DNA from 4 places in the Arthrobacter sp. HMSC06H05 genome. Region 2 is predicted to be linked to each of the others. Evidence: riboswitches for the same ligand, from Rfam matches in the RefSeq annotation. Region 2 holds a riboswitch; each other region holds the start of a gene.

Region 1 (7,356 bases), on a different contig from region 2:
GAGCCGCTCCCAGAGCGGGTAGTACTCGCGGTCCGAGGGGTCGAACCCCTGCACGGACGGGTGGAATTTGAAGCCGCGCACTCCGAGCTGCTCGGCCTGGCGGGTGGCCTCGGCCAACGCGTCCGCCCCGGTGCGGGGATCCACGGAGCCGAATGGGATGAGGACGTCGTTGTTCCGGGCGCAGCCGGCCACGAGGTCATCGATGGAGTTCGGCTTGTGGCCGAACTGGGTGCGCGCGTCCACGGTGAAGACGACGGCGGCCATCCGGCGCTGCCGGTAGGTCTCCGCGATGGTGTCCACGCTCGGGGTCCGTTCCGCGGACTTGAAGTACTTCGCGGAGGCCTCGAAGAAGTCTTCCGGCAGCGCCTTGTGGCCGCACGAGTCCACCTCGAGGTGCACGTGCATGTCCACGGCCTCGATGGCCGAGGCGTCCACGCCCAGCTCGTAGCGGACTGGGGCGGGGCCGGGAGCAGGGGTTGAGGCGGGAGCAGGGATCGAGGCAGGGGCGCCGCTGTCGTTCCCGTGCGCAGCCCCCTGCGGGGCCGTGTCCTGGGTTCCGGTCATGGTGCTTGTCCTTAGTTCTTCTGCTCTGGTTCGAGCTCGGCTGGCAGCGGAGGCATCTTCTCGCCGACCTCTTGGCGGTTGGCCTTGACCAGCTCGGCGCCCTGGGTCTGCATGGTGGCGTAGTCCCAGCCGCCCTCGTGGTACTCGGTGGCCACTGGCTCTGGGTGGGACCAGACCTGCAGGCGATCGCCGCCGACGCCGATGGCCTGGCCGGTGATGCCCTCGGCCTCCGGGGAGGAAAGGAAAGCGATGAGGCCGGCGACGTCGTCGGCGGTTCCGAAGCCGAGGTCGTGGCGGAAGAAGGATGGCATGGCCTCGCCGCGCTCGTCCGCTTCGACGGCCTTCTGGAAGTAAGGGACGGTCTTGGTCATGGCGGTGGCCGCAACTGGGATGACGGCGTTGACCATGACTCCGGCGCGCTTCATCTCCAGGGCCCAGGTGCGGACCATGCCTACGATGCCCGCCTTAGCTGCGGCGTAGTTGGTCTGGCCGAAGTTGCCTCGCTGGCCGGTTGGCGATCCAATGCAGACGATGCGGCCGGCCACGCCGTTCTCCTTGAAGTAGGCATAGGCGGCGCGGACGCAGGTGAAGGTTCCCTTGAGGTGGACGTTGATGACCAGGTCGAAGTCTTCGTCGGACATCTTCAGCAACGACTTGTCCCGCAGGATCCCGGCGTTGTTCACCAGGATGTCCAGGCCGCCGAAGGTGTCCACGGCGGTCTTGACCAGCTGGTCGGCGGCCTCGCTGGTGCCGACAGGGACCACTGCGGCGACGGCCTTGCCGCCGGCTTCGGTGATGGAGGCGACAGCGGCGTCCGCGGTCTCCTGGTTGACGTCGTTGATGACCACGGAGGCTCCCTGGCGGGCGAGCTCCTGGGCGTAGGCGAGGCCCAGGCCTGCGCCCGAGCCGGTGACGATGGCTACCTTGCCGTCGAGGGACATGGGGTTCTCCTTCGGTGGTGACGTTCTAGATGTCGGTTCTGTTCAGAGAGCCTGCGTGCCGCCTCGCGGCGGATACTCTCGGATGGTCCAGGTGTGGCGTTCACCACACAAGAACCATGACAGTACATATAATTGAAATTGTCAATTATTTTTCGAGGCTTGCATTTCGAGTACGATCCTCTGCAAGGGACAAGCCTCTATATGGGCAAGATCAGCCGGATCACGTCCTCAACTACACGGACCAAGGAAACAGGCACATGACGACCACCCAGGACACCTCCGGAGCCGCAGTGAACCCGGCCGAGGCCGCCCAGCGCTTCCCCGCCCCCTCCACAGCGCTTGCGGCCGAGCGCATGGCGGAGTTCACGTCGTCAGAGCTCGCCGGCCAGGTCCAGTTCCTGGCGGCCCGGCTGCGCAGCATCGGCCACAGCCACGCCAACCGCGTCCTGCAGGAGGAGATGGGATTGAAGGTCCGCCAGTACTCCGTGCTGGCCCTGGCCGCCGCGGACGTGAACCCGTCCCAGCGCGAACTCGGCGACTTCCTGAGCCTGGACCCGAGCCAGATAGTGAACCTGGTGGACTTCCTGGAGAAGCGGGGATGGGTCGAGCGCCAGGTGGATCCGCGCGATCGTCGCTCCCGGATCGTCATCGCCACACCGCAGGGGCAGGATGCCTACCGGAGGGCACGCGCGCTGACCATGGCCTCCGACGACGTGGTGCTCGCCGCGCTCAGCTCCGACGAGCGGCACGAGCTGAGCCGGCTGCTGGAGAAAGTCGCCTTCTGACCTCTGCTTGCTGAGCCCCGCTAAAGCCTTACGAAACGCCCCCCGCGGGCCTGCATCTAAGCAGGCACGCAGGGGCGTTTCTTGTTGACGTTTTGTGACGCGCGCCGCCCGTCGGGCTGTTGACAGTGCCCTGCCGGCACGTATAAAAATGGTGCTTGTAACCCATCCAGAGCGACTGAGAGACCTGGCTCGTTGAAGTCGCAGCAACCGGTTTATGCACGGTGCTCCCGCCAGGAACGATGGAAAGGAATAACTGTGTCATCGTTGTCCACGCACACCCCTGTCCACCCTGCAGCAGCCGCCGATGCGGAAGCCAGCACCGCTGTTTCCTCGGCTGACTTGAGCTTCGCCGAAGGGCTACGTTACGTCACCACGCAGGACGCGCCGGTCACCCCGTGGGAGGCCGGCCACACGCCAAGCCTGGCAGAGTTGCGTGAGCATTTCGGCCCGATCTTTGACCGCATCGCGAGTGGGGCTTCTGAGCGGGAGGCGCATCGTGTTCTGCCGTTCGTTGAGATCGCCGAGCTCAACTGCGCCGGATTCACCGTGCTTCGCGTGCCTACCGAGTACGGCGGCCCGGGCGTGAGCTTCACCGACTGGGTGCAGCTGCTGATCGATCTGGCGGCGGCTGACCCGAACATCGCGCATCAATACCGTTCCCACGCGGGTTTCGTGGAGACGCTGCGGTACCAGGATGAGCAGACCCGCCAGTATTGGTATGCGAAGGTTTTGGCGGGCGATGTTGTGGGTAACGCATCCACGGAGATCGGCGGGAATGCGTTGAATACGCTCAACACCACGTTGGCTGTGCAGGCGGACGGCACTGGGGTGCTCAACGGCGCTAAGTATTACTGCACTGGCACCGCGTACGCGACACATACCCGGGTTTCGGCCACGCTGCTTGATGCGGATGGAACACCGACCGAGGGTCGACAGTTCGCTGTCGTTTCCACGCGGGCTCCGGGCGTTGAGCTTGAGGATGACTGGAACGGTTTCGGTCAGAGCCTCACCGGTACGGGAACCACGCGTTTCACCGATGTGAAAGTTGCGCCCGAGCACATTCTAAACCGCGTTCCCGGCAGTGCCGAGGCGCAGTTTGAGGCGCCGCTGTTCCAGATTGTTTTGCTCGCCGTGCTGGCCGGTATTGCTCGCAACGTTGTGAACGATGCGGCGGCTGGCGTGCGCCGGCGGACCCGCTCCTTCAATACCGGATTGGGTGTTCCGCACTCTGAGGACCCGCAGATTCTGGGGGTTGTGGGCCGGCTTTCGGCGCAGGCTTTCGTAGTGGAGTCGGCGGTGGTTGAGGCTGCGCGGCGGCTCGAAGCCGCCGAGGGCGTGCTTTCGCTCGAAGGCGAGGACGCTGGCACCGGCGATGGCAACGGTGACGCCGATACTGGCGCCGCCGCTACTGGCAACACTGACGCTGGCACCGGCGCCGCTACTGACACAGCGCAGCGCTTGCTGACTGAGGCGGAGCTTGCTGTTGAGCGCGCGCACGTGACTGTGCCCGGCATCGTGACCAGTATTTGCTCTGACCTGTTCCTCACGGGTGGCGCATCGAACACGTCGCGGGAGAAGAACCTGGACCGGCACTGGCGCAATGCGCAGACGGTCGCGACGCATAACCCGATTGTGTTCCGTGAGCGGATCATCGGCGACTACCTGGTCAACGGCACCGTCCCGGAGGGTCTCAACGCGATCGGTGAGGTGCGCCGTGCTTCTTAACGCGTTTGAGATGGCCACGCCGGTGCATCAGTCCCCTGGTTTGTGGCGGCATCCGGAATCCCGGGCAGCGGATTTTGACCAGTTGAGCTACTGGACCGGCCTGGCGCAAACCTTGGACAAAGGCGGTTTCACGGCCCTCTTCCTGGCCGATGTGCTGGGGACCTATGACGTGTACGGCGGCAGCGACGCGGTCTCGCATGAGCGCGGCGTTCAAGTTCCGTTGCTGGATCCTTTCGCTGCGGTGTCTGCGATGGCTGCGGTCACCCGTAGGCTCGGTTTCGGGTTGACGGCGTCGTGCACGTATGAGGACCCGTTCCTCTTGGCGCGCCGGTTCGCGAGCCTGGATCACCTCACGGGTGGCCGGGTTGGCTGGAACATTGTGACGTCGTATCAGGATTCCGCGGCCCGCAACCTCGGTTTGGAGCGGCAACTGCCCCACGATGAGCGTTATGACCGCGCGGACGAGTACATGGACGTCATGTACAAGCTGTTCGAGGGCAGTTTCGCTCCGGGTTCGGTGCTCAAGGACGCCGATGCGGGTGTTTTCGTGGACCCGGCGGGTGTCCGGAAGGCTGAGCACAAGGGCGAGTATTTCTCTGTCGATGGGGCGTCACTGACGCATCCGGGACCGCAACGCACCCCGTTCTTGTTCCAGGCGGGCGCCTCGGCACGGGGCTTGCGTTTTGGAGCCGAGAACGCTGAGGCCGTGTTCATGATCGGTTCTGAGCCGAGCGTTGTGCGCGGCTATATTGAGCGCTTGCACGAGGCGCTTGAGGTCGCGGGCCGGCCCGCCGATGCGGTGCGCACCTTCGCGATGGTCACCGTCGTGACGGGTGCCGACGACGAGGAGGCGCAACGCCGCTTCGAGTCCTATCAGCAGTACGTGGACGTCGAAGGGGCTCTGGCACTGTTCGCGGGCTGGACCGGCGTTGACTTGGCCGGCCTGGATCCCGATGCACCGCTGGCCGAGGTTGAGACGGACGCGAATCAGTCCGCACTGCGCTCGGTCACCTCCGGCGACACGTCGCGGGAGTGGACCGTGCGGGACATTGCCGCGTTCGTGACGTTGGGTGGCCGTGGCCCCGTGATTGTGGGTGGCCCCGAGAGCGTTGCAGATCAGTTGGAGGCGTGGCAGGCGGCTTCCGGCGTGGATGGCTTCAATGTGTGTAGTGGTGTGCGGCCGGCTGATCTTGAACGTTTCGTTGAATACGTGAGCCCCGTGCTGAGGCGCCGCGGCCTGCTGGCCGAGCCGGGCCTGTTGGCTGATGCCGGCGCTGAAGGCGCCGACGCCGATACCACCGACGATGCGGCGGCAACTGATGCCGTGACGTTGCGTGCCGCGGTGACGGGGCAGGATTGGTTGCCTGAAACACATCGTGGTTCCCGCTTCCGCACTGGCGCTTTGGTGGAAGCTGGCAGCTAAGGGCTTCCCTACCGGCCGCGCATAGCCGGCGGGCGGGTTCCGTGGGATGCCCCACGGAGCCTGCTGCCGCATCGTAATTCTGCAGCCGCGGATTGTGATGACGTGTTGTGACGGTTGCCGGCTTGCGCGGCGCGGAAAGGGCGATAACGTTACGGAATGAGCAACTCGATGCGGGATAGTGCTGCTGGTGAGACTCAGGCCCCTGAGACACCGGGCGTTGCGGCGAGGGCTGTGAGCCCGGCTTTGGCGATCGCAGGTATCTTGTTGATCGCCACGAATCTGCGGATGCCGATGACGAGCGCGAGCCCGCTGTTGCCCCGCATTAAGGAAGACGTGGGGCTTTCGGCGGCGTCGGCGTCGTTTTTGATTTCGTTGCCGCTGCTGTGTTTTGCGGTGTTTTCGCCGATCGTGCCGCGGATCGCGGCGCGTATCGGGTTGGCGCACTCTTTGTTCGGCGCTTTGATTGCGGTCAACGTGGGGATCGTTTTGCGTTCCTGGGTTGGCTCGTTCGGTTTGTGGACCGGCACCGTGTTGATTGGTGTTGGGATCGCGATCATGAACGTGTTGTTGCCGGCGTTGATTAAGCGTGATTTCCCGGATCATGCGGGCACATTGACGGGTGTGTATTCGGCGTTTCAGTCGCTCATGGCCGCGCTTGCGGCGGCGGTCGCTGTCCCGATCGCTGGGTTGCCGGGTTGGGGTTGGCAGGGCGCTCTCGGTTTGACGTTGGGCGCCGGTTTGATTGGTATGGCGGTGTTCGCTCCGCAGGTTCGTGCCGACCATGTGATGCGGCGAACAAAGATCCTGGACCGCCAAGCAGCTGACGCCGCGGCCGCTGGCGAAATGTCCGGCGCTGAAGCCCCCGATGCGGTGGCCTCCCCCGCTACCCCGGCGTCCGCATCGTCCCCCGCCCCTGCACCTGCGTCCGAGACAGCGCCGCCGGCGCGTCCGCGGAGTTTGTTGCGTTCCCCGTTGGCGTGGGTGATTACGGCGTTTATGGGTTTTCAGTCGACGCTGTTTTATTCGATTTTGGCGTGGTGGCCGGCTATTGAGATGTCGTCGGGGATTTCTGAGGAGAGCGCCGGTTTCCATATTGCGGTGATTCAGGCGTCCGGTATTGTGGGTTCGCTTGTTGCGGGCTGGTTGATGAGGCGCGACGTGGTGGGGCCTACTGTTGGTGTGGCGGTTTCCACGGTGATTGTGGTGCTTGCGGGGACCATGCTGGCTCCACAGTTGGCGTTGCTGTGGGCGCTGTTGATAGGTACTGCCCAGGGCGGGTTGTTCACCGTCGCGTTGACGTTGTTTGGGGCGCGGGCGCGTACGCCGATGTCAGCTGCACGGCTTTCGGGTATGGCGCAGACGTTCGGTTATGTGATTGCGGCGTCTGTTCCGCCGGTTTTGGGTGTGGTGCGTGAAGCAACGGGTTCGTGGACGGCCTCGTTGTGGATCCTGCTGGGAATCGCGGTGATCACGTTGGTTTCGGGGCTGATTTCAGCCAAACCGCGGTATGTGGAGGAACATTAGCCTCGTTCTGTTGAAGCGCACGGTTCGTCGCGGAGCACTAGCCTCGTTTTTCGCGGTTTTCGCGGGCCCGTTGGGCCCGTTCGCGCGCTTCGATCGCGTCGAGTTCGGCGTCAGTGAGTTCAGATGAACGGTTGACGCCGGAGCCTTTGCCGAGGTCGTCCGGGTTGTCTTTAGCGACCATCATGAGCAGGGAGATCACCAGCAGGCCCGCGACGAACGCGATGAGGAAGAACGTTGCACCGATCTGAAGGTTGAGGCCGTTGCGGGTTCCGCCTGCACCGGCGAATGCGGAGATGACGCCGGCGACGATACCGAAGGTCAGCGACAGCGCGAGTGCAGGTTTGACGCTTTGCTTCCAGCCGGACTGCTTCGAGCCAGACGTGGATGGCTTGTT
Region 2 (7,356 bases):
AGCGCACTTCCCTAACCCTGCGCTGCATCACAGCCACCCACTACACTGACTGTGACGCCGTTCACGGACACCAGCTAAGCCAAGGACACCCATGATGAGCACCGCCAGTACATCAGCGAGAAACACGTCAACACCGGGGCAACAGCTTCCGGCGGTACATCCGGCGGCGCAAGAACCGATCCCGGCGGAACTCAACGGGCACATCGTCCGGTTGCGCCGTTATTTGCACGCGAATCCCGAGCTGGACCGGCACCTACCCACCACTCAGGCGGCGGTGCTGGACGCCCTCGAGGGAATCGAGGGGATCGAGCTGCACACCGGGAAGGCGCAGTCCTCTGTGACCGCTGTTCTGCGTGGTGCTGCTCCGCTTCCTGAAGGTACGCGCCGCCCCGTAGTCCTGTTGCGTGGAGACATGGACGCGCTACCGGTCACCGAAGAAACCGGGCTTGAATATTCGCCCACCGAAACCGGGAAGATGCATGCGTGCGGCCACGACATGCACACCGCGGGCCTGGTGGGCACGCTGCTGTATCTCGCACAGCGCCGCGATGAACTTACCGCCGATGTTGTAGGCATGTTCCAGCCTGCCGAAGAAACCGCTGGCGGCGCGAAAATCATGATCGAAGAAGGCCTACTGGAAGCCGCAGGCCAGCCGGTCGACGAAGCGTACGCGATCCACGTGTACGCCGACCGCTATCCGCACGCGACGTTCGTCTCCAAACCGGGAACCATACAGTCCGGATGTGATGACCTCGTCATCACCGTCCACGGCCAAGGCGGCCACGGATCCGCCCCGCACCAAGCCGCGGACCCGGTGCCAGTCGCGGCAGAGATCGTGCTCGGCCTACAGACCATGGTGACCCGCCAGTTCGACCCGTTCGACCCCGTCGTGGTGACTGTCGGCTCGATCAAGGCGGGCTCTGCGCCGAACATCATCCCGTCCACCGCAACCATCCAGGTCACGCTGCGTTCCTTCAGCCCGGCGTCACGTGAAAAGCTCGTGCCGGCCGTGCAGCGCGTCGCCAAAGGCATCGCGGAAGCACACGGGATGAGTGCAAGCTACAGGGTCGAATGTGACTTCCCTGTAACCGTGAACTCGGCCGAACACGTGGACTACGTGGCCGACACCGTGCGGGACCTGTTCGGGGATACCGCCTACCGAGAGCTGCCGCGCACCGAAGCCGGTTCAGAAGACTTCTCCGAAGTGCTCCAGCGCGTACCGGGCGCCTACATTTTCCTCGGTGCCGTCCCGGAAGGTGAAGACCCCACGAAAGTTGCGGGCAACCACTCGCCACACGCGATCTTCGACGATCGCGTGCTGGGCCGTAGCGTGCGGCTTTTCGCGGAACTTGCGCTACGCCGCGGGCCTCTCGCACAGTAACGATCAGCCCGCGGCGGCAAGCCCGTAGCGGCTACGCGTGTCAGTAGTGGTAGGTGTCCGATGGCGCAGGGGCCGGGTCGGATGCCTTGCGCCACTGCACGTTGTAGGCCTTCGCAAGGGCGAGGATCTTGTTCGCGCGAGAGAGGCGCGGCAGATCGGAGCCGTTGCGGATCTCTCCGCCGGCTTCCTCGAATTCTGTGAGGAACTCATGTGCCCATGCGACGTCCTCGCTGGAAGGGGAGAGGCCTTCGTTGACGGTTGCGGTCTGTTCTGGAACTAGGCACAGTTTGCCGGTCATACCGAACTCGCTCGTGACCGCGGCGGCTTCGGCGAGTTTGACGCCCGTGGTACCCACGGTCGGGCCGTCGATCGCGCCCGGCAGGCCTGTTGCGCGGGATGCGATCGTGAACTGTGAGCGGGCATAAGCCAACGCCATCGGGCCGTCCCCCATCCCGGTGTCACGGCGGAAGTCACCGATACCGAACGCCAAACGATAGGTCCCCTTCGCCGCGGCGATCGAATCGATGCGCTGCAAACCGCGCGCGGTCTCAACGAGTGCAATCACGGGAATCCCAGGCAAACGGCGTGCGGTCTCATTGACGTGGTCGGTGGATTCGACCATCGCAAGGATCACACCGGCCAAACCACCCTCAGCCACAGGCCCACCCACAGCAGACGGCAACGCGGCAGCTAAAGCCTCAACGTCGTCCTCCCAATACTTGGTCGCATAACCGTTCATACGAACCCACGCGGTGTGGCCGCTAGTCATCCACTCAACCGCGGCTTCACGGGCAGCAACCTTGTCTTTCGGCGCCACCGCATCTTCGATATCCAAAACCACCACATCGGCGGCAGAATCTTCAGCCTCAGCGAAACGGTCAGGATGCGCCGCGTTCGTCAAAAGCCACGAACGCGCAAGGTCTGGGCCGATCTTCTGACCGGCCGCCGTAGGGATCTGTGCAGGGTAAAACGTAGGAGCCATGACCACACGTTACTGACTCTGGCGGCGCTTGAGCCACGTTGTGACAACATATATCACCGAAATCAGGGCGATCCACACGGCACCCGCGATGAGTGAGACGCGCGTGTTCGGGAACCACGCCATCAACACGATCACCAGAACCAGGAAGGAACCCGCGAAGATCGGGGTGATGGGCCACAACGGCACCGGGAACTCAAGCCCTTCCTTAGGCACGCCTTCGCGGCGTAGTTTGATGCGCATCGCGGTGTGGGACAGCAAAACCATGCACCACAGCCACGTGATCGCAAACGCACCGACCGAGGCAACCACGGCGAAAGCGGACTCCGGCATCAGGAAGTTCAACACCACACCCACCGTGAGCGCGCACATCATGAGCAGTGCCGCAGCCCACGGCACGCCCTTGCCCGTGGTCCGGGTGAACGCGCGTGGGGATTGCCCCAGGTGTGCCATCCCGAACAGCATGCGGCCGGCACCGTACGAGTTCGCGTTGATCGCAGAGATCGCGGCCGTGAGCACCACGATATTCAAAATATGTTGCGCCGCCGGGATTCCTAGCGTTGCGAAAATCTGGACGAACGGGGAAGTGTCCGAGCTCATGTGGTTCCACGGAACCAGCGTCATGATCACACCCAAAGCCAGAACATAGAACAGCAGGATGCGGATCGGAACCGAGTTCACGGCGCGCGGGATCGCGGTGTGCGGATCGTTAGCCTCGCCCGCGGTCACGGCGATGGTCTCGATGCCACCGAAGCTGAACACGACCATCGTCAAGCACGCCAGAATACCGACCCAGCCGTTAGGCGCCAAACCGCCGTGATCGAAAAGATTATGCAGACCCGGGGTCGCCTCACCCGGCACGCTCATACCGATAATCAGGATCGCGATGCCGCCGAGGATCATCGCGATTACGGCGCCGACCTTGATGATCGACATCCAGAACTCCATCTCACCGAATACCTTGACATGCCGGGTGTTGATGCCCGCGATGAGCAAAACGACCGCTGCCGCCCAGACCCACTGCGGCGCGTTAGGGAACCATAACCCCATATACACGGACACCGCGGTCACGTCCGCGATCGAGACGACGAGCATGCAGAACACGTACGTCCAGCCGGTCGTGAACCCCAGGTAGCGGCCCAGATAGCGGGTCGCGTAGTCAGAGAACGCGCCAGCAACCGGGTTGCGCACCGCCATCTCACCCAGTGAACGCATCACGATGAACACCGCGGCACCGGCCACGATGTAGGCGAGCAGAACGATGGGTCCGGCTGCCTTGATCGCATCCGCTGACCCATAGAAAAGCCCGGTCCCGATTGCCGAACCCAGCGCCATGAACTGGATGTGGCGCCCGGTCAAGCCTTTATCGAGGGACTCCTTCTCAACCCGGGGCGAGGCGTCGGCGCTGGAACCCGTGCCGCTACTGGAACCCGTGCCGCTGCCGGAAGCCGTGTCTTTGCTAGAACGCATGCATCGAGACTAGGACGATGCGTGACCCAATGCACATTCGCGATAAGGCTTGGGCGAGCCGGCCGCCTAAGCCTGGACGAACTGACTTCAAATCAACTCAAAGTACGCATTTTCTCTTGCGGGCACGGCCTCCCGCCGTAGCCGCCGGTCAGTTCTCCGGTGGGTACGGCCTAGCTACGGATACAGCTAGCCGCGGGCGGCAGCGAGCACGTCCGGGATGCATTCTTCGTTGCGCAGGCTCGTTGTGTCGCCGAGCTGTTCGCCGGTGTAGGCCTGGGTGAGGATGCGGCGCATGATCTTGCCGGAGCGGGTTTTCGGTACGTCGGGGACAAGGATGATGCGGGCCGGTTTTGCGATGGGCCCGATTTCCTTGGTCACGGTGGCGCGTAGCCGTTGCGCGAACTCGGCGACGGCCTCATCGCTCGCGTCAGCGCCAAGCAGGGACTGGTCGCCGGGGACCACGAACGCGATCGCGGCGTGCCCGGTCTTCGCATCCGGTACCGGGCACACGCCGGCTTCGACAACACCCGGGTCGGTCACGAGCGCGGACTCGATCTCGATGGTCGAGAGCCTGTGGCCTGAAATGTTGATGACGTCATCGGTGCGGCCGAGGATCCAGGTGTCGCCGTCGACATCCACTTTCGCGCCGTCGCCTGCGCTGAACCAACCGTATGTGGCGTAGGCCTTCCAGTAAGAGGTGTACCAGCGTTCCGGGTTGCCCCACACGGTGCGCGCCATCGAGGGCGGGAACTGGGTGAGCACGATGTTGCCTTGGGTTCCAGCCGGTGTCGGGTTGCCCTCGTCGTCGACAACCGCGGTCGCTACCCCTGGCATGTCGCGGCCTACGCTGCCGGGCTTGACGGTGGTTGCGCCGGGTAGGGGAGTGAGTATGGTGGAGCCAGTTTCTGACTGCCACCAGGTATCGACCATGCTGATGCCGCGCTCGGGTTCCCCGGTTTCAGGGTTGGCGGGCTGGTAGGTGTCGCGGCCGATCTGTTCGCGTAGCCACCGTGCTGCTTCAGGGTTGACAGCTTCACCTACGGTTCCGCCGAGGCGGATGCTGGAGAGATCGTATTCGGCTGGGATCCCTTCCGGGAACCAGCCCATGAGCGAACGCACGAGCGTTGGCGCGGTGTAGTAGGAGGTCACACCATAACGCTGGATGACTTCGAAGTGCCGGCCCGGGTGCGGGGCGTTCGGCACGCCTTCATAGATGACTTGGGTCGCGCCGGCCCCGAGCGGCCCATAGATCTCGTAGGTGTGGGCGGTGACCCACGCGAGATCTGCAGTGCACCAATGCACGTCGCCCGCGCGTTGAGCTGGGTCCGGGTGGGCGAAAATCTGGTTATAGGTCGCTACAGCACCGGTGAGGTAGCCGCCGGTCGTGTGCACCAGGCCCTTCGGTTTCCCGGTGGTCCCGGAGGTGTACATGATGAACAGCGGATTTTCCGCATCGAACGCTTCCGGTGTGTGCTGCCGGGGCTGGCGGGGCACAATCTGGTCCCACCAGATGTCACGGCCTTCGGTCCACGGGATGTCTCGCTGGCCGGTGCGGTCGATCACGAGCACATGCTCGAGCTGGTTCTCCCCGGATGCGGCCTCGTCCGCGATGTCCTTGACGGGCACGGCCTTGCCGCGGCGGTACTGGCCGTCGCTGGTGACCAGCAGCTTGGCGCGGGTGTCTTCAACCCGGAAACGCAACGCTTCTGCGCTGACCCCGCCGAAAACAAGCGAGTGGATCGCGCCGATGCGTGCGCAAGCCAGCGTGATGATGATCGTCTCAACGAGCACCGGAAGATAGATCACGACGCGATCGCCGCGGGTGATGCCCAGTTCCGTGAGCGCGTGGGCGGCCTGCGAGACTTCCTCGGTGAGTTCGCGGTAGGTCACGGTGCGACGGTCGCCGGGTTCACCTTCGAAGTAGAGCGCTACTTTGTCCCCGTTGCCCGCCGCTACGTGGCGGTCTGCGCAGTTGACAGCGGCGTTGAGCGTGCCTCCCGCGAACCAGGTTTGCTGCAGACCTTCCTGAGTTTCAGGGTTAGGCGGGGTTAGCGTGTGCACCGTATCCCACGGGGTCTCCCACGTGAGCTGCCCGGCCTGTTTGGCCCAGTACGCGCTGTGCTCTTCATCGCTAAGCAGCGCGTCATCGCTAGGCTGCGCGCTGCTGAGGTTTGCGTTGCTGAGCTGAGCCTGGGCGGCCTGGTGCGCGGGTGCGGACGTTGCGGTCATGCGTTGTCACTCCATCGATCCTGGCGTGAGCACCATGCCCGGTAAAAACCCGGGGTGGTTGCTGCGGCGTCGTAGAGCCAGATCTCTCAGCCGCTCTGGATGGTTGTGCTGTCCATAGTGGGTGACGAATGCGGTTGCACGCAAATCGGGTCAGCGTGTGTGTCATGTTGCTCAACACGGCTGGCGAAGCAAAGGCGTCCGATGCGGCGGGCGATCACCCCACCCATGATCCCGTTGATGATCAGCGCGATGATATCGACGGTAAAGAACACTTCTGGCCGCGCAAATTCCACGTCGCTGTAGCCCTTTCACCTGCAGAAACCCGTGTTATGGCTTGGGGTAATACTTTCGCAAGTGTAGCCGCCGATGCGTGCCGTCATTCTTTGTCATCGGTCACGAGCGATTTGCGTGATGCCCATGGTGTGCCTCTATGCTGAATCCGTATCCATCCAGAGCGGCCGAGAGATCTGGCTCGTTGACGCCGCAGCAACCATCCTGAAGGGTTCCGTAGCAGGAATCGTGAGGGAAAGGTGCTCCCGCCAGAAGACGATGGCGCAGCGTTTGAGGGCTGCGGGAAAGGGTTAACATGTCGTCTGAAAAACCGATTCTTCTCAACGCCTTCGCGATGAACACGATTGGCCACCAGTCCCCGGGTTTGTGGAAGCATCCGGAAGATACCTCGCGGGATTACAACAAGCTCTCGCACTGGGTTGAGCTCGCCAGGATCCTGGAAGAGGGCCGTTTCTCCGCCCTGTTTTTGGCCGATGTGATGGGTGTGTATGACGCGTATGCGAACTCCCCGGAAACGGCGTTGCGTTCCGGTGCGCAGATCCCGTTGGCTGATCCGGCGGTGATCGTGGCGGGGATGGCTGCAGCGACGAAGAACCTCGGTTTCGGTGTCACTGCGGGCACTGCGTATGAGCATCCGGTGGGGCTCGCGCGCCGCATGGCGACCCTGGATCACATCACGGGCGGGCGAGTCGGCTGGAACGTTGTGACCGGCTACCTCGAGTCCGCGGCGAAGAACTTTGGCCAGACCAGCCAGATGGAGCACGACGAACGCTACGATCACGCGGATGAATACCTCGAGGTCGTGTATAAGCTGCTCGAGGGTTCGTGGGAGGACGACGCGGTTGTAGCTGACCGCGAATCCGGCTTGTTCGTTGACCCGGCTAAGGTGCACCCGATTGAACACGAAGGCACGTGGTTCAACGTTCCAGGCATTGCGATCACGGAGCCTTCCCGCCAACGCACCCCGGTGATCTTCCAGGCCGGCGCGTCCTCGCGCGGTATGGCT
Region 3 (7,356 bases), on a different contig from region 2:
TGCACGGATCCGCGGCGCGTGAGAACCTTGGAGCATGAGTTCGGTAGAGATCATTGACGTGCCCGTACGCACCGCAGGCATCCGTTTGGGCCAGTTTCTGAAACTAGCCAACGTGGTTGAAGACGGTGTGCAGGCACGCGAAGAGATCGCTGAGGGTAGTGCAACCGTCAACGGCGAGGTCGAGACCCGCCGAGGCCGGCAACTAGATTTCGACGACGTGGTCGGCTTCCACGACTACGTGCTGCGTGTGGCGCGCGGAGACGAAGCCTAGCCGCAGCGGCCAGTCTCGGGCGGCCAGGCCTGGCGCCTATACCTGGGCGCCGAGCACTTTAGCGGTCAGGAACTCGCCGATGTGGCGGATCTCTGCTTGCCCCACTCCGTGGCCGATGCCTTGGTAGTTGACCTTGGTGAGGTCCGTGTTCGCTCGCGCCCACGCGTTCGTCGGTTCGATGAACCGCTCCGGGATCACCGGGTCTTCCGGATCGCGTCCCCAGAACATCGGCAGCTTCTCTTCGCGTGCGGCCAGCTCTTGGTCTTTGAAGAAGTCCGCACCGGTTTCATCCTTGAACTGTTCCAGCGTGAAACCGGACAAGCCCACGAGCGCGTCCACCGCGGAAGGATCACGGCGGGCCACCGCGGTCGCCATCGCCATACCTTGAGAGAAACCCAGTAGCGTGACCGATTCGTGGTGCTTCTTCCGTTCAGCGACCCAGTGTGTCAGGTCCTCCACGACTTGGCTGTAATCAGCCGAGTTGAACTCCAGGTCCTGGCTTGAAAGCGGGAACCACGCGTAGCCGCCAAAACCCAGTGCAAGCGGTGCTCGCACTGACATCACAGCGAACTGGCCCGGAAGCATGCTCGCAATAGGTAGAAGGTCGCGTTCATCCGCGCCAAAACCATGCAAGAAAGCCAAGAGCGGCGCAGACTCATTCACGCCCTCCGGCACATGTTCAACTACAAACGGTTCCCACTTTTCACTCATATAACCATCCTGTCACGCACTTGGCGGCACCGGGCCCAAAAACGCACGGAACGGCGCATCCAGCTGGTGCCCATCGGTCAGAAAACCGTCGTGGCCCACCGGGGTCGAAACCATGTGCACAGGAACATCACCCGGCAGCGCATCCGCGATCCGCTGGGACTCTTGCGGATAATACAGACGGTCCGTATCCACGGCCGCGATGAAGAACTCAACGCCCACTACCTCAGCGAGAGCCGCTTCGACTCCCCCGCGGCCCCGACCAACGTCATGGCTCATGAGCGCCTCAGTGAGGGTCAGGTAGGCGTTGGCATCGAAACGATTCACGAGCTTATGCGCCTGATGGTCCAGATACGACTCGACCGCGTAGCGGCCGCGTTCATCACGGCCAGCAGATCCCAGCGGAAGTTCGCTACCTTGCGGCGAGCGCCCAAAACGATGGTCGAGCTCGGCAGCGGAGCGGTAGGAGACGTGGGCGAGGCGGCGAGCTATGCCTAGGCCACGCTGCGGGCCGGCACCGTTGCCGTGGCTGTAATAGTCTCCGCCGTGGAATTGTGGGTCGAGCCGGATCGCCTCAGTTTGGATCTGCGCGAACGCGATCTGTTCGGCCGATGATTCAGCGGTCGCGGCGATCACTGCGCATTTGGTGACGTGTTGCGGATAGCTCACGGCCCATTCGAGCGCACGTGCCCCGCCCATCGAGCCGCCAACAACGGCGTGCCACGCCTCAATGTTGAGTGCGTGCATGAGGCGCAGTTCAAGCTCGACCATGTCGCGGATCGTCACGAATGGGAAACGCGAACCATAGGGTTGCCCGTCCTCGGCCAGCGAGGCCGGGCCGATCGTGCCTGAGCACCCGCCCAAGGCTGCCGGAACCACTGCGCAATACGTGGTGGTGTCCACCGGCTTACCCGGGCCTACGACCTCGCGCCACCAACCAGGTTGCGGTGCGTCCGCATCGGTCACTGCCGCATCGTTAGCCGGCGCATCTTTAGCCGGCGTTCCGTCGGCTGCGTGGGTGTCGCCGGTCAGCGCGTGCAAAACGAGGACCGCATTACTGCGCTCAGCGTTGAGCTCGCCGAAAACCTCGTACGCGATATGGGTTTGGGGAAGGTGCCCGCCTGTCTCTAGATCCAGCGGGCCCAGCGGGAGGATCTTCACATCGCTCTCGGGAGCGTTGTGTTGTGAGTGTTCTCGTACATCCAACGTCATAACGCTGCTTTCGCTTCGTGAGTTTCTATCGCTTCCGTTGCCACATGCCAATGTCCCGGCGCTAGTTAGGCGCGGGCGGCGTGGAAGGCGTCGAAACCCTTCTGCAGGTCGGCGATGATGTCATCCACGTGTTCAAGGCCCACTGAGAGGCGTACTGTGCCTGGGCCCACGCCGGCGGCTCGCTTCTCTTCCGGAGACAGCTGGGAGTGGGTTGTGGATGATGGATGCGCCACGAGCGAGCGGACGTCACCGAGGTTGGCTACAAGCGAGTGCAGCTCGAGCGCGTCCACGAAGGCGCGGGCCGCTTCCTCGTTGTCTTCAGCTCCCTTGATCTCGAAGGAGACGATCGCGCCCACCCCTTCGGGTGCGTAGTGGCGGCCACGCTCATACCACGGGCAGGATTCCAAGCCGGCATAGATGGTCGCGGAGACGTCATCGCGCGCTTCGAGCCATTGAGCGACCTTCTGCGCGTTCTCGATGTGCCTCTCAACACGCAGAGAGAGCGTTTCGAGGCCTTGGGCGATCAGGAAGGAGTTCATTGGGGAGATCGCAGCGCCGGTGTCACGCAACAACTGCACGCGGATCTTCAGGATGTAGGAGAGGTTCGCACCCAGTGGCGAGCCAACACCCATATCGCGGCCGTAAACGATGCCGTGATAGGACTCATCCGGCTGGTTGAAACCCGGGAAACGCTCCGGGTGTTGGGTGTAGTCGAAGTTTCCTGAGTCAATAATGACCCCGCCCATCGCGGTTCCGTGGCCGCACAGGTACTTGGTTGCGGAGTGAACCACGACGTCGGCGCCCCATTCGATCGGGCGCAGCGAGTACGGGGTTGCCAGCGTGTTGTCAATGATGAGCGGTACGCCTGCCTCATCGTGTGCAATCGCGGCGATGTTTTCGATGTCGAACACGTCTTGGCGCGGGTTACCGATGGTCTCGCCGAAGAAGGCCTTGGTGTTCGGCTTGATTGCCCCGCGCCATGCATCCAGGTCGTCTGGATCTTCCACGAACGTGACCTCGACACCGAGCTTAGGCAGAGTGTGCTTGAAGAGGTTCTGCGTCCCGCCATAGAGGGATGGCGATGCGACGATGTGATCGCCGGCTTCCGCAACATTGAGGATCGCATAGCTCGTAGCCGCCATTCCGGAGGCGACGAACAGCGCACCGACGCCGCCTTCGAGGCTTGCCATGCGGTTCTCGATGACTTCGGTGGTCGGGTTACCTAAGCGCGTATAGATAGGCCCCAGCTCGCTCAGCGCAAAGCGGTTGGCAGCAGCCTCGGTGTCAGGGAAAACATACGCGTTGGTCAGGTGGATCGGTAACGCTTGCGAACCCGTGGTCGGGTCTGGAGTCTGGCCGGCGTGGATCTGACGAGTTTCGAACTTTTGTTGCGACATATACAGTGCACCCCTTGATTCATAGGAGGGGCTTGCCCGCATACACCGGTTGATTTGACGTAACGTCCGCCCGGATACGGGCGGGCAGAGCCCGCGCTTGCCACAGCGGCATTCCCGTGTGACCAGGTCCTCACCCGGGGCACCCCGCCGCGGACGGAGGGTTGCCGGCCAGCAAACCGGGGTTTTGCACTGGCACTCATGACCTTGGCAATTAGCCTACAACACGCCAACCCACTGGCACCACATAACGCCCACCACACCCGGTTTGATCCACAGGCCGGACTTCAACTTAGGTAAACCTAAGTAGAGATGTGGCTCACACAGTGTCAGATTTAACCCATGAAGCTCGATCACGTTTCTTACGCTTGCGGGCCAGAAGGCCTCATCACCACCGCAGACCGTATCGCCGATCAGCTCGGGCTCCGGTACGTCAAAGGAGGCGTGCACCCACGCTTCGGAACACGCAACGTGTTCTTCCCCCTCCACAACCACCAGTACCTCGAAGTCGTTGAGGTACTAGACCACCCGGCCACTCTCCAGCAGCCGTTCAGGAAGGCAGTACGCGCCCGAAGCGAGATGGGTGGCGGATGGATGGGCTGGGTCGTCTCAGTAGAGGACCTCACACCTATCGAGGAGCGCCTGCAACGCGGCGCGGTCCCCGGTTCGCGTAAGTTCCCCGACGGGCGAGAGCTCACGTGGCGCCAGATCGGCATCAACGGGCTCATCGCAGACCCTCAGCTTCCCTACTTCCTCCGCTGGGACGAGAGCTTCGAGGACCTGCACCCATCCCGGGCTGAAGAGCCACACGGTGAAATCGTGGAACTCACGATCTCCGGTAACCGCGAACGCATCGACGAATGGCTCGGCCACCCAGGTGAAGACTTCAAGGGCGAGGTCACATTCAACTTCACCTCCCCCTCCGGGATGCCGGGCCTGCAGTCAGTCACGTTGAAGACCCCGAAGGGCCTCGTAACCCTCTAACAGCGTTGGCCCGGCGGCGGCTGACAGGGCCGACGGCGCGGGCTAGCTACCGTACCCGAACCATGCCGCGAGCAGCGGGTAGCCCACAAACGCGACCGCATCGAGTAAGAAGTGCGCCCAGATGAGCGGCATGATGCGGCGTTTGTGCAGGTAGTAGAGCCCAAAGATCACGCCCATCGCTACGTTGCCGATGAACGGCCCGATGCCTTGGTAGAGGTGGTAGGAGCCACGCACTACGGCGCAGAAGATGATGATCGCGGCGGGCGTCCATTTCAGTGTTGCGAGCCGCTCATGCAGGTAGGCGAGCACCACGATCTCTTCAAGCAGCCCGTTCTTGAGTGCGGCCAACAGCAACACGGGTACGCTCCACCACGCGTCCGGAAGGCCCGAGGTCGTGATAGCAGTCGTGACACCGAGCGCCCTGCCCGCTGCATATACCGCGAGGGTTCCTACGCCGATGAGCACGAAGAATGCGAAACCCACTGCGGCGTCGCTACCGCATCGTTGACCGTCGATGCCCCACCTACGCCAAGGCTTATTGCCCGGCCAGCGTGAAACAAGGTAGATCACGAGCGCTACCGGGGCAAGCGCAAAGAAGATGCCGGCAAGCTGATACAGCAGATCAATCCACTCACGCGTGCTAGTTGAGGTGTTGAGGGCCGCGGTCCCGGAGGAGATGGGGCCGCGCGTGATGGTGTCGAGCAAGTCGATGAGCGCATACACCCCGGATTTGCCCAAAGAGAGCGCTAGGACGATGCCGATCTCCCACCCCAGGGCCTTTCGCGAGGGCGCCCCCAGCTCGCCCAGGCCGGGCGTCTTCGCTGAGCCGTCACCGTCTGGGGTGTGTGCGTGTGGGGATTGGGCACTCATGCATCCGATTATGCTCGGTAGGCTGGATGCATGGCCAGGCAACCCACGAGCGAAGAAGTTGAACGCGCCAACGCTTTATACCCTGCCGCGGATTGGGTTTCTGGCCGGGTTGAGGAATCTGGGAAGTCGAACCTGGTTCTCATCCCGGCAGACCCGGTTCCTGAGGTTGTGTTCCGGATGGCCCGGACTCGTGAGGAGGCGCTCGCCCAAGCCCGCCGTGCCGCGTTAGCGGATGCGCTTGCCCCGCATGTTCCGTGGCTCGTCCCTGAATCCCGCTCCCCGATCGATTCCGCCGGCGGGATCATCCAACGTTTCATCCCCGGTGCCGCCCACCCGCTACACCAAGGCGACCCTGCAGCGTTGGGGCGGACTATTACCGACCTGCAGGCGGTTCCGTTGAGCGCCTACGAAGGCCTGGTTGGCGCGCCCTGGGAGGCAGAACCTCAATGGACCCAGGCCCGCGCCGATGCTGCGATCGATGCGCTTGAGCCCGATGTGCGGGCAAGTGCCGCTACCGTGTTAGCTACTCTGGGTGAGATGGAGCAAGCCATGGGATCCGCGGTGGGCCAAGGCGCCGCTCTTCGCGGTTCACTCCGGCGTGGTTTAGTGCATGGGGACTTAGCGGGCCGGAATATGCACTGGCGTGATGGCGAGCTGATCGGGATCCTCGACTGGGACAAAGCATCCTTGTGGGACCCGGCGATCAATCTGGCGCATCTATCGCTGTGGCACGGCCAAGACGTGATCGACCCGTCAGCCCCGGATGAGTTCTTCGCGGCTCGAGCCCACGTGTGGAACGGGTCATTGGCGTTGACTCGCGTGGCTGACGCCGCACTGCGCGGTGGAGTGAAAACCTGGGGCCGGCTTTTGAGGAAAACCCAGCCGCGCATCATGAGGGCCGCTCAAGCCGCACACGTATGCCGCGAGCTGCTCCAGTAATCCCCTCGGCCTCATACTGTTGAGCTCGCTACGGGGCTCATACTGTGGAGCTCGCTAGTTCGAGCGGTAGGTCCGCACGCCCGGTTTCTTTGGCGGTTCAATAGGCCAGAACGCTACAACCGCCCACCAGGATGCGATCATCAACACGACCGTGATACCGATGATGAGGCTCACGTTAGGGACAAAGAAGAGCAGATACGCGACGATCACGGCGCCAAACAGTGCGCCGAAAAATTTGTTGTCCATCGTTGTCGGTGTTCACGTTCATCTCCGGAGATTACTTGCCGCATCCGGCTGAGCTGTTGAAGGCCCGCCCAGTTCTGTTAGATGAGCACTGCTGCGTGGATGCGCGAAACGCCCGGGGTCTGTGACCCCGGGCGCCAGCACGTGTGTGGTTTAGAGGACGTTGAGGACCTCGTCGTACGCTGGTTCCTCACCCACGCTTGGAGTCAGGGAGGAGTAGAGCACGGTGCCGTCCGTGTCGATCACGATGACGCCGCGAGCCATGAGGCCCTTCATTGGCCCGTCTGCGAACTTGATGCCGTAGTCCTCGCCGAAGCTCGAACGGAATGCCGAGGTCGCAACAACGTTGTCGATGCCTTCAGCGCCGCAGAAGCGGCCGAGCGCGAACGGAAGGTCCATGGACACAGTCACAACAACCGTGTTCTCAAGGCCCGCTGCACGCTTATTGAATTCGCGAACGGACTGGGCGCACACCCCGGTATCGATCGACGGGAACACGTTCAACACAACGCGCTTGCCTGCGTAATCCTTGAGGGTTACGTCTTCAAGGTCGGTGTTGACGGTAGTGAACTCTGGGGCGGCCTTACCTACAGCGGGGAGGTCGCCAACCGTGTTGAGGGTCTTACCTTGGAACTCGATAGTAGCCATAGCCTTATCCTTTCAGAGGTGCCCCAGCATTTGGCAAGGGTTTAGCCTCAGGCTTAGCCAACAGCGGACATCAGCGCCACGCTTCCG
Region 4 (7,356 bases), on a different contig from region 2:
GCCGATCCAAACATGAGCACGGTGACGGCCTTCTGCTTTGGGCCCGACTGCACAGCAGTGACGACCTGAGCTCCGTACTTGGCAAGATCCGCTGCGCCATAGACCGTGGCTGCGCATTGATCTGCGGCTGCGCCGGCACCGACGTCCGGCTTCGACAGCCTCGAACTAAGATCCACGACCCTATAGTCGGAGCTCACATTGTTTTTCATGAACTCCATGAACTTCGGGCTTGCAGGCGACGCTCCGGATGCCGATCCACTGCCTTGTGAATCCTGCGGGGCCGGCGAGTTCTGCGGTGTTGACACCTCAGGGCTCTGAGACTGCTGACCCTGAGACTGCTCGCTCGAGGCGCCTTCCGGGCTCGTCTCGTTGCCGTCGCTCTTATCGCCGCAACCCACGAGCGAGGCTGCAAGCAGTGGTGGCACAGCAATCATTGCTAATGCGCGTCGTACAGTCCTCGTTTTATTAGTCATTGCTAGCCCTTACGTATCGTCAAGCTTCTAGTGAGACACTAGCTTTGCCTACCTTTGCGCAAATTGCCAGTGATCGCAATAAATTTTCTAGGCTGACTTATAGCTCGTCCATCCACTAGGAGGTGTTTATGCAACCGAAGTTCCTTATCGGTCTTCTCTTTGCTTTGGCGTCGTCCTTTGCATTCGCTCTTCCTGGACCGGTGGGGAAAGCGCTCTACGGTTCCGGCTGGTCGCCAGGTTCTGTGACTTTAGTGCGTTTGACCGGTTGCGCGCTCGTCCTCCTAGTGCCCACCTTGATCCAGTTGCGCGGTAAGTGGGGTGAAGTGCGTGCGCACTGGCGGCTTGTAGTCGCGTTCGGCCTGTTCTCGATGACCGGCGTTCAAGCCACGTATTTCGTGGCGGTGGAACGCCTGAATGTCACGATCGCGATCCTGCTTGAGATGACCGCACCCATGATGATCGTTTTCTGGCTGTGGGCCCGCACCAAGGCCCGCCCTTCCGGGCTCACGTTCTTTGGGCTTGCGATCTCGATGATCGGCCTGGTTGCGGTGCTCGATGTGGGCTCGGTCATCGGCGAAGGCTCAGGTTCCCTCGACGCACTCGGCGTGGTCATGGGGCTGGCCTCAGCGGTGTGCCTGGCCGTGTACTTCATGATTTCTGCGAACGACTCGGTCCGGATCCCCTCCACCGCCCTGACGGGGCTGGGCTTCGCGGTCGGCGCCATCGGCACGGTCCCGTTCGTAGCACTCGGTTTACTCCCATGGAAGGCAACCACGGATCCCGTTGCGCTCGGCCAATGGAGTGCACCCTGGTTCATCGCCCACAGCATCATCATCGTCTTCACCGTCGCCGCCTACGTCCTCGGTGTTGTGGGCCTGCGGCTCATGGGTGCCGGCGTAGGTTCGTTCGTGAACCTCACCGAGGTCCTCTTCGCAGCCGTTGTGGCGTGGTGGCTACTCGGCGAGACGCTGGCGAGCATCCAGTTCGTGGGTGGTGCGGCGATCCTCGCCGGAGTCGTCTTCATCAAGCTCGGTGAGCGCCCACGCGGCCGTTCGCCAATGTCCAAGAAGATGCCAGGCATCGAGCCTCGCCGCCGCGTCAAATGGCGGCCAACACGGAAGAAGAACCACAAACGCAAAGACGGCACGCCTGGCAACAAGACCCAGAACGGCGATAAGGGCCAAAGCCAGAAGAAGGTGCAGGAGGGCAACCAGAAACGGCCTCAACGCCGCGAGGTTACCCCGCTCTAAAGTCAGCCCGCTCTAAAGCCAGCCCCCGCTGATGCGCTGATGTCTCCCGCTCTAGCGCGTTGCTAGATGCCGGCGTCGGCGGATTCATAGGCCATGTTGTTGAAGCGCGAGTAGTGGCCCTGGAACGCGACCACGATCGTCTTGGTCGGGCCGTTTCTGTGCTTAGCCACGATTACGTCGGCTTCACCTGCGCGTGGGGACTCTTTGTCGTAGATGTCTTCGCGGTGCAACAGGATGACCATGTCGGCGTCCTGCTCAATCGAACCGGATTCACGCAGGTCGGAGACCTGTGGGCGTTTATCGGTGCGCTGTTCGGAGCCACGGTTGAGCTGCGAGAGCGCGATGACCGGAACATCGAGCTCTTTAGCCAACAGTTTGAGCGCACGCGAGAACTCAGCGACCTCTTGTTGGCGCGATTCAACGCGTTTACCTGATGACATGAGCTGCAGGTAGTCCAGCACCACGAGCTTGAGGTTGTGTTGCTGCTTGAGGCGGCGGCATTTCGCGCGGATCTCCATGAGCGTCATGTTCGGTGAATCGTCGATGAAGAACGGCGCGTTATTCAGTTGCGGGAGGGTGCGGGCGATCTTGGTCCAGTCCTCGTCGCGCAAGTCACCTTTACGCAGGTTTTGAAGCCCGACGGCGGTCTCAGCTGAGAGCATGCGCATCGCGATCTCGGTGCGGCCCATTTCTAGCGAGAAGAACACGGTGGTCATGCCGTTTTTGATCGCCGCGGAGCGGGCGATATCCAGCGCGAAGGTCGATTTACCGACTGCGGGGCGGGCCGCGACCACGATCATCTGGCCACCCTGGAACCCCTGCGTCAGTTCGTCAAGCTCATAGAAGCCCGAAGGCACACCGGTGATTTCGTCGCCGGTCATCTGCCCTGCGGCCTCGATCTCATCGACCGTGGACTCCATGATCTCTGAGAGCAGCACGTAGTCTTCCGCGGCGCGCCGTTCAGCAACCTGCATGACCTCGGACTGGGCGTCGTTGACGATCGCGTCGACCTCACCGTCGGCTGCGAAGGCCATCTGCGTGATGCGATCGCCCGCGTAGACGAGGCGGCGCAGGATGGCGCGCTCCCTCACGATCTCGGCGTAGAAGCTCGCGTTCGCGGCCGTCGGAACGGATTGGATCAGCTCGTGCAGATAGGCCGCGCCACCGGCACGGTTGAGCTCACCGCTCTTGGTCAGGTGGCTCGAGACGGTCACCGCATCAGCCGGTTCCCCACGGCCGTAGAGATCGGTGATCGCGTCAAAAATGATCGAGTGCGCGGGCTTATAGAAATCCGATGAGCGCAGAATCTCTACACAGTCGGCGATCGCGTCCTGGGAGAGCAACATGCCACCCAAAACCGACTGTTCAGCCGCTACATCCTGAGGCGGGACGCGCTCAGCAAGTGAGGACGCACCCGAGGATGATGCGCCTGCATCGCTGTAGTCGGCGTCGCTGTACTGATCCACTGTGCTCCTTCAACCTGTACTGTCCTCAGGCTCAGTGTAGGGCGAAATAGACACAACACAACCCGAGTTATCCACAGCCCCTGTCGATAGTGTGTGGACTATTGTGGAACACACCGGTGGATATCCACTACTTCTGTGGATAACCTGGGGAAAACATCGCTGTGATTTTGCTTAAAATTAGCTGTATCCCGCGAGATTCCGCGGTTTTTTCTTGTGGATTATGAAGATGCTCTAAAAACTTTTCCCCAACCTTCAAGCACACGTGTCATGTTGACAAGAGGGATATCCACGCGATACATGCCTGAAACGCTAAGTTATCCACAGGTTTGGGCTAGTTACCCACAGACTCGCCCGAGTAGAGGTTGAAGGTTCGCCAACTCACCCTCGCGGAAGGTTGACCGCCCCCACAAATGGGGCTACATGCACATGGGGCGAGCCCGAAAGGGCCCGCCCCACAAACTACCTTGCACTATTGCTTATGCTTTTGCGTGCTTATTTGTCCTTCTTGAGGACCTGTCCGCTCTTGACGTCCACATAGACCGTCACGTCGGCGCCGCCACCCTCTGGGTAGATATCAACTTCCCACATGATCTGGCCTTGCTCCTCGTCAACGCTGACGTCATCGAGGGTGCCTGGGGTGTCCTTGAGCGCGGTCTCGATCGCCTTAGCGATTTCTACCTTGATCGCGTCATATTCGCGGCGGTCATCGCTGTCTACGTCTTCGACTTCATCCTGGTTGGTGACCTTGGATCCGTCAGCGGCTACCTCGAGCTCGTGACTCTTATTGCCCTTGACAACATCTACGCTCCAGCCGCTCTTATCGTCATCCCAGTCGAGGTCAACGGCCTTGCCGCCAACTTCCTTTTCAGCGGTCTCGATCGCCTTGAGAGCGTTCTGTTGGCTACCACCCTTGGTTGGGGCTTGCGCGTTGTTGTCTGCAGAGTCCTTACCATCAGCGTCATCGGCGTCAGTGTTCTGCGCCTGCTGAGTCTCAGTCTGCTGAGTTTGGGTCTGCTGGGCGTCCTGGGTGGGTTCGGAGGTTTTGTCCTCCGTTGGAGCACCGCAAGCGGCAAGAACCAGCGCGAGGGTTGCTACGGACGTGAGGGCTACATGTTTCTTCTCCATGGCCTCAATATACGCAGATCGGGACTCAGATAGCACTGCTTTTTTTGCTCAGCTCTAAGCCAACCTAGATTAACTGCCCGCGTTTGTCCTATGATCAGCGCCTTCCAAACAGCAGGCTTTAGGCGGTTACGAGTGCGCGGTCTGGAAGCTGCGCAAGGTCGCGGAACGTCTTGCCGTGCAGCACGATCGGCTCTCCGTGTTCCTCGCCGTGAGATACAGCGTGGACCTTCAACAGCACGATGGTGTGGTCGCCTGCCGGGACCGTGTCATAGATCGAGGTCTCAAGCCACAGGGCGGCGCGGTCCAGGAACAAAGCACCGGAGTCAGCTAACGTGACGTCGAGGCCGCTGAAACGCTTGGATGCGTCGCGGGAGGCGAGCTGATAGCAGACCTCGCGGTGTTCATCGGCCAGAATCGAGACGCCGAGCCGATAGCCGTGCTTGAGGCGCTGCCATGTGCGGGATTCGTTGCGAACTGAGAAGGATACGAGCGCTGGCTCATATGAGATGCCGACCGCAAAGCTCGAGGAGACCATGCCTTCGTGGTGGCCTCCCACGCGGGAGCAGAGAGCTGCCACGCCTACAGGGAAACGGTCGAATGCCGAACGCAGGGTTGCCTGGTCGATGGTGTGGGTCAGGGACATAGCGATTCATCCTTCGCAAGTATCGGCCGTCCACAATGGCCGGCGCAGCTTGCCGCCGGCATTCCCGACGGCCGAATCGTCACCTGGGGCACCCCACCTACGCGAGAGGGTTGCCGACGGATTAGCCAGGGCCTAAAAATCCGTACTCATGATTCGTGTGTTAAACGATAAACAGTTCAGCGCACGCCGTGCAACTGAATGTGTCATGTAGTTCATTTAATGAGACGAACGCCGCACCCTTTCTCGGGTGCGGCGTTCGTTCACGCCCCTCGCGGGGCGCGTCTCAGACTGTTTCACACGTGAGCTGACACGCGGTTCACATTATGGTTCCGCGCGCTGAGTGCTTGAGTGTTACTTGCCCTTTGGTGCTGCAACAACGTGCAGCGTGGTGTTCGCGAGAACGTCTTCGTGCAGGCGGACGGTGGCTTTGTAGTGGCCAGTGGTCTTGACCTGCTGTGCGATCTCGATGGTGCGCTTGTCGACCTTGCCCAGGCCGGCAGCCTCGATTGCTGCTGCAACGTCGGCCTGCTTGACGGTACCGAACAGGCGGCCGGTGTCACCAGCTTTAACCTCGATGCGGATCTCAGCGTCCTTGAGGCCGTCTGCGATCTTCTGTGCTTCTTCGAGGTTCGCGATGCGGTGGGCCTCGCGAGCAGCCTTGATGGACTCGATGTCCTTCTCGCCACCCTTGGTCCAGGTGATCGCGTAGCCGCGTGGCAGCAGGTAGTTGCGTGCGTAGCCGTCGCGTACTTCGACGATGTCGCCCGCAGCACCCAGGCCGGTTACCTCATGCGTGAGAATAAGCTTTGCCATGTTTCTTCTCTCCTCCTTCTTGCTTAGCCGCGGCCAGCGCCGGAGTATGGAAGCAGGGCAACTTCGCGCGCATTCTTGATCGCCTGAGCGATCTTGCGCTGCTCCTGCACGGTAACGCCAGTTACACGACGAGCGCGGATCTTGCCGCGGTCGGAGATGAACTTGCGAAGAAGGGCGACATCTTTGTAGTCAATGTAGTCGATGTCGGCGGCCTTGAGCGGGTTGGCCTTAGGCTTAGGCTTGCGAATTTCAGGCTTAGCCATCGTGGAGCTCCTTAGTTTGTTTTGGAGCCCGCAGTGTCAGCTGCGGGATGGGTATTGGTTTGAAAACGATTTAGAACGGTGGTGCGGACTGGCCGGGGTTTGCGCCCCAGTCGCTTGAGCCGCCAGAGTTACCCCACGGGTCGTTAGCTGGAGATTGCTGAGGCGCACCCCAGTCTCCGCCGCCGCCCTGGTTCTGCTGGCCGCCGAAGCCTCCGCCTTGGTTGCCGCCACCAAAGCCGCCGCCGGTGTTTCCACCGAAGCCGCCCTGGTTGCCGCCGAAACCGCCTTGGTTACCCCCGCCGCCTCGCTGGTTGCGGGTGACTTGTGCGGTTGCGTAGCGCAGGGCTGGGCCGACTTCGTCGACGTCCAGTTCCCATGCGGTACGGCGGTTGCCGTTCTGATCGTCATAGCTGCGGGCACGGAGACGACCCTGGGCGATGACGCGCATGCCCTTGGTCAGTGATTCCGCCACGTTTTCGGCGTGTTCGCGCCATACGCTGCAGCGCATGAAGAGGGCTTCGCCGTCTTTGAACTCGTTGGCCTGACGGTCGAAGATCCGCGGCGTAGAAGCGACCGTGAAGTTCGCTACCGCGGCACCGGAGGGCGTGAAACGCAGTTCCGGATCAGCGGTGAGGTTACCCACCACAGTGATGATGGTTTCTCCAGCCATGATTCCCCTTAGCGTGAAGCGTTGAAACGTGGTTGTGCCCGCTGAGGACGCGCTTACTTGATGCGCTGGTCCTCTGGGCGGATGATCTTGGTGCGCATGATGGACTCGTTGAGGCCCAAAACACGGTCAAGTTCGGATGCGGTCTGTGGCTCAGCGGTGAAGTTAACCACTGCGTAGATGGCCTCAGCCTTCTTGTTGATTTCGTAGGCCATGCGGCGACGGCCCCAGATGTCGATGTTCTCGACGGTTCCGCCGTCCTTGGTGACGACCTCGAGGAACTTGTTGAGCGTCGGTTCAACGGTGCGCTCGTCGACCTCGGGGTCAACCAGCAGCATCAGTTCGTAGTTACGCAAGTGAACCCACCTCCTTTGGACATAAAGCGGGCACGGTCTTTCCGTACCAGGAGGTTCTATTGCGGTAGCCCCTACCCTGCCATGCAGGGCGTGCAAGCCTGCTGAAGTGCGCATCACGATGCGGTTACCAGCAAAACTTGAAAGTGGGCAACAGCACCAGTCTACCCGCAGTACGGCTCAAGCCATAACTCTTCACTGTGCGTGTGGGTGCCATCATGCACTGCGATGTGCAGCGCGCGTGGGCGGGAGGAGTCAGTCCTTGTGGTCGCGTAGCTGTTGAGGGAGGCGGCGCTCCAGGAC

Evidence for each region. Region 2 has a riboswitch for S-adenosylmethionine ahead of acs (acetate--CoA ligase). Riboswitches for the same ligand answer to the same signal wherever they lie in the genome.
Region 1: linked by a shared signal. The riboswitch ahead of HMPREF3160_RS09850 (acyl-CoA dehydrogenase family protein) and the one ahead of acs (acetate--CoA ligase) in region 2 are both predicted to bind S-adenosylmethionine.
Region 3: linked by a shared signal. The riboswitch ahead of HMPREF3160_RS07210 (O-acetylhomoserine aminocarboxypropyltransferase/cysteine synthase family protein) and the one ahead of acs (acetate--CoA ligase) in region 2 are both predicted to bind S-adenosylmethionine.
Region 4: linked by a shared signal. The riboswitch ahead of HMPREF3160_RS05445 (flavin reductase family protein) and the one ahead of acs (acetate--CoA ligase) in region 2 are both predicted to bind S-adenosylmethionine.

Annotation. Positions count from the first base shown of each region.
Region 1 covers NZ_KV788983.1:2,280-9,635, forward strand. The annotation lists gene HMPREF3160_RS05095 (amidohydrolase family protein) at 1-405, opposite strand, end outside; gene HMPREF3160_RS05100 (SDR family NAD(P)-dependent oxidoreductase) at 576-1,505, opposite strand; gene HMPREF3160_RS05105 (MarR family winged helix-turn-helix transcriptional regulator) at 1,763-2,290, shown strand; SAM riboswitch class I at 2,450-2,536, shown strand; gene HMPREF3160_RS09850 (acyl-CoA dehydrogenase family protein) at 2,546-4,015, shown strand; gene HMPREF3160_RS05115 (LLM class flavin-dependent oxidoreductase) at 4,005-5,438, shown strand; gene HMPREF3160_RS05120 (CynX/NimT family MFS transporter) at 5,595-6,962, shown strand; gene HMPREF3160_RS10005 (hypothetical protein) at 7,000-7,356, opposite strand, start outside.
Region 2 covers NZ_KV788974.1:115,304-122,659, reverse strand. The annotation lists gene HMPREF3160_RS02300 (histidine phosphatase family protein) at 1-15, shown strand, start outside; gene HMPREF3160_RS02295 (M20 metallopeptidase family protein) at 92-1,381, shown strand; gene HMPREF3160_RS02290 (HpcH/HpaI aldolase/citrate lyase family protein) at 1,422-2,363, opposite strand; gene HMPREF3160_RS02285 (amino acid permease) at 2,373-3,830, opposite strand; gene acs (acetate--CoA ligase) at 4,017-6,059, opposite strand; SAM riboswitch class I at 6,068-6,165, opposite strand; gene HMPREF3160_RS02275 (hypothetical protein) at 6,224-6,496, shown strand; SAM riboswitch class I at 6,502-6,615, shown strand; gene HMPREF3160_RS02270 (LLM class flavin-dependent oxidoreductase) at 6,646-7,356, shown strand, end outside.
Region 3 covers NZ_KV788989.1:20,532-27,887, reverse strand. The annotation lists gene HMPREF3160_RS07225 (RNA-binding S4 domain-containing protein) at 35-271, shown strand; gene HMPREF3160_RS07220 (alpha/beta hydrolase) at 308-982, opposite strand; gene HMPREF3160_RS07215 (homoserine O-acetyltransferase MetX) at 995-2,191, opposite strand; gene HMPREF3160_RS07210 (O-acetylhomoserine aminocarboxypropyltransferase/cysteine synthase family protein) at 2,257-3,588, opposite strand; SAM riboswitch class IV at 3,677-3,792, opposite strand; gene HMPREF3160_RS07205 (VOC family protein) at 3,928-4,569, shown strand; gene HMPREF3160_RS07200 (CPBP family intramembrane glutamic endopeptidase) at 4,612-5,439, opposite strand; gene HMPREF3160_RS07195 (phosphotransferase family protein) at 5,470-6,378, shown strand; gene HMPREF3160_RS07190 (hypothetical protein) at 6,433-6,624, opposite strand; gene tpx (thiol peroxidase) at 6,775-7,269, opposite strand.
Region 4 covers NZ_KV788983.1:79,461-86,816, forward strand. The annotation lists gene HMPREF3160_RS05425 (hypothetical protein) at 1-425, opposite strand, end outside; gene HMPREF3160_RS05430 (EamA family transporter) at 602-1,723, shown strand; gene dnaB (replicative DNA helicase) at 1,786-3,189, opposite strand; gene HMPREF3160_RS05440 (PepSY domain-containing protein) at 3,682-4,314, opposite strand; gene HMPREF3160_RS05445 (flavin reductase family protein) at 4,433-4,957, opposite strand; SAM riboswitch class IV at 4,998-5,111, opposite strand; gene rplI (50S ribosomal protein L9) at 5,309-5,770, opposite strand; gene rpsR (30S ribosomal protein S18) at 5,794-6,033, opposite strand; gene HMPREF3160_RS05460 (single-stranded DNA-binding protein) at 6,104-6,703, opposite strand; gene rpsF (30S ribosomal protein S6) at 6,757-7,056, opposite strand; gene HMPREF3160_RS05470 (acyltransferase family protein) at 7,309-7,356, opposite strand, start outside.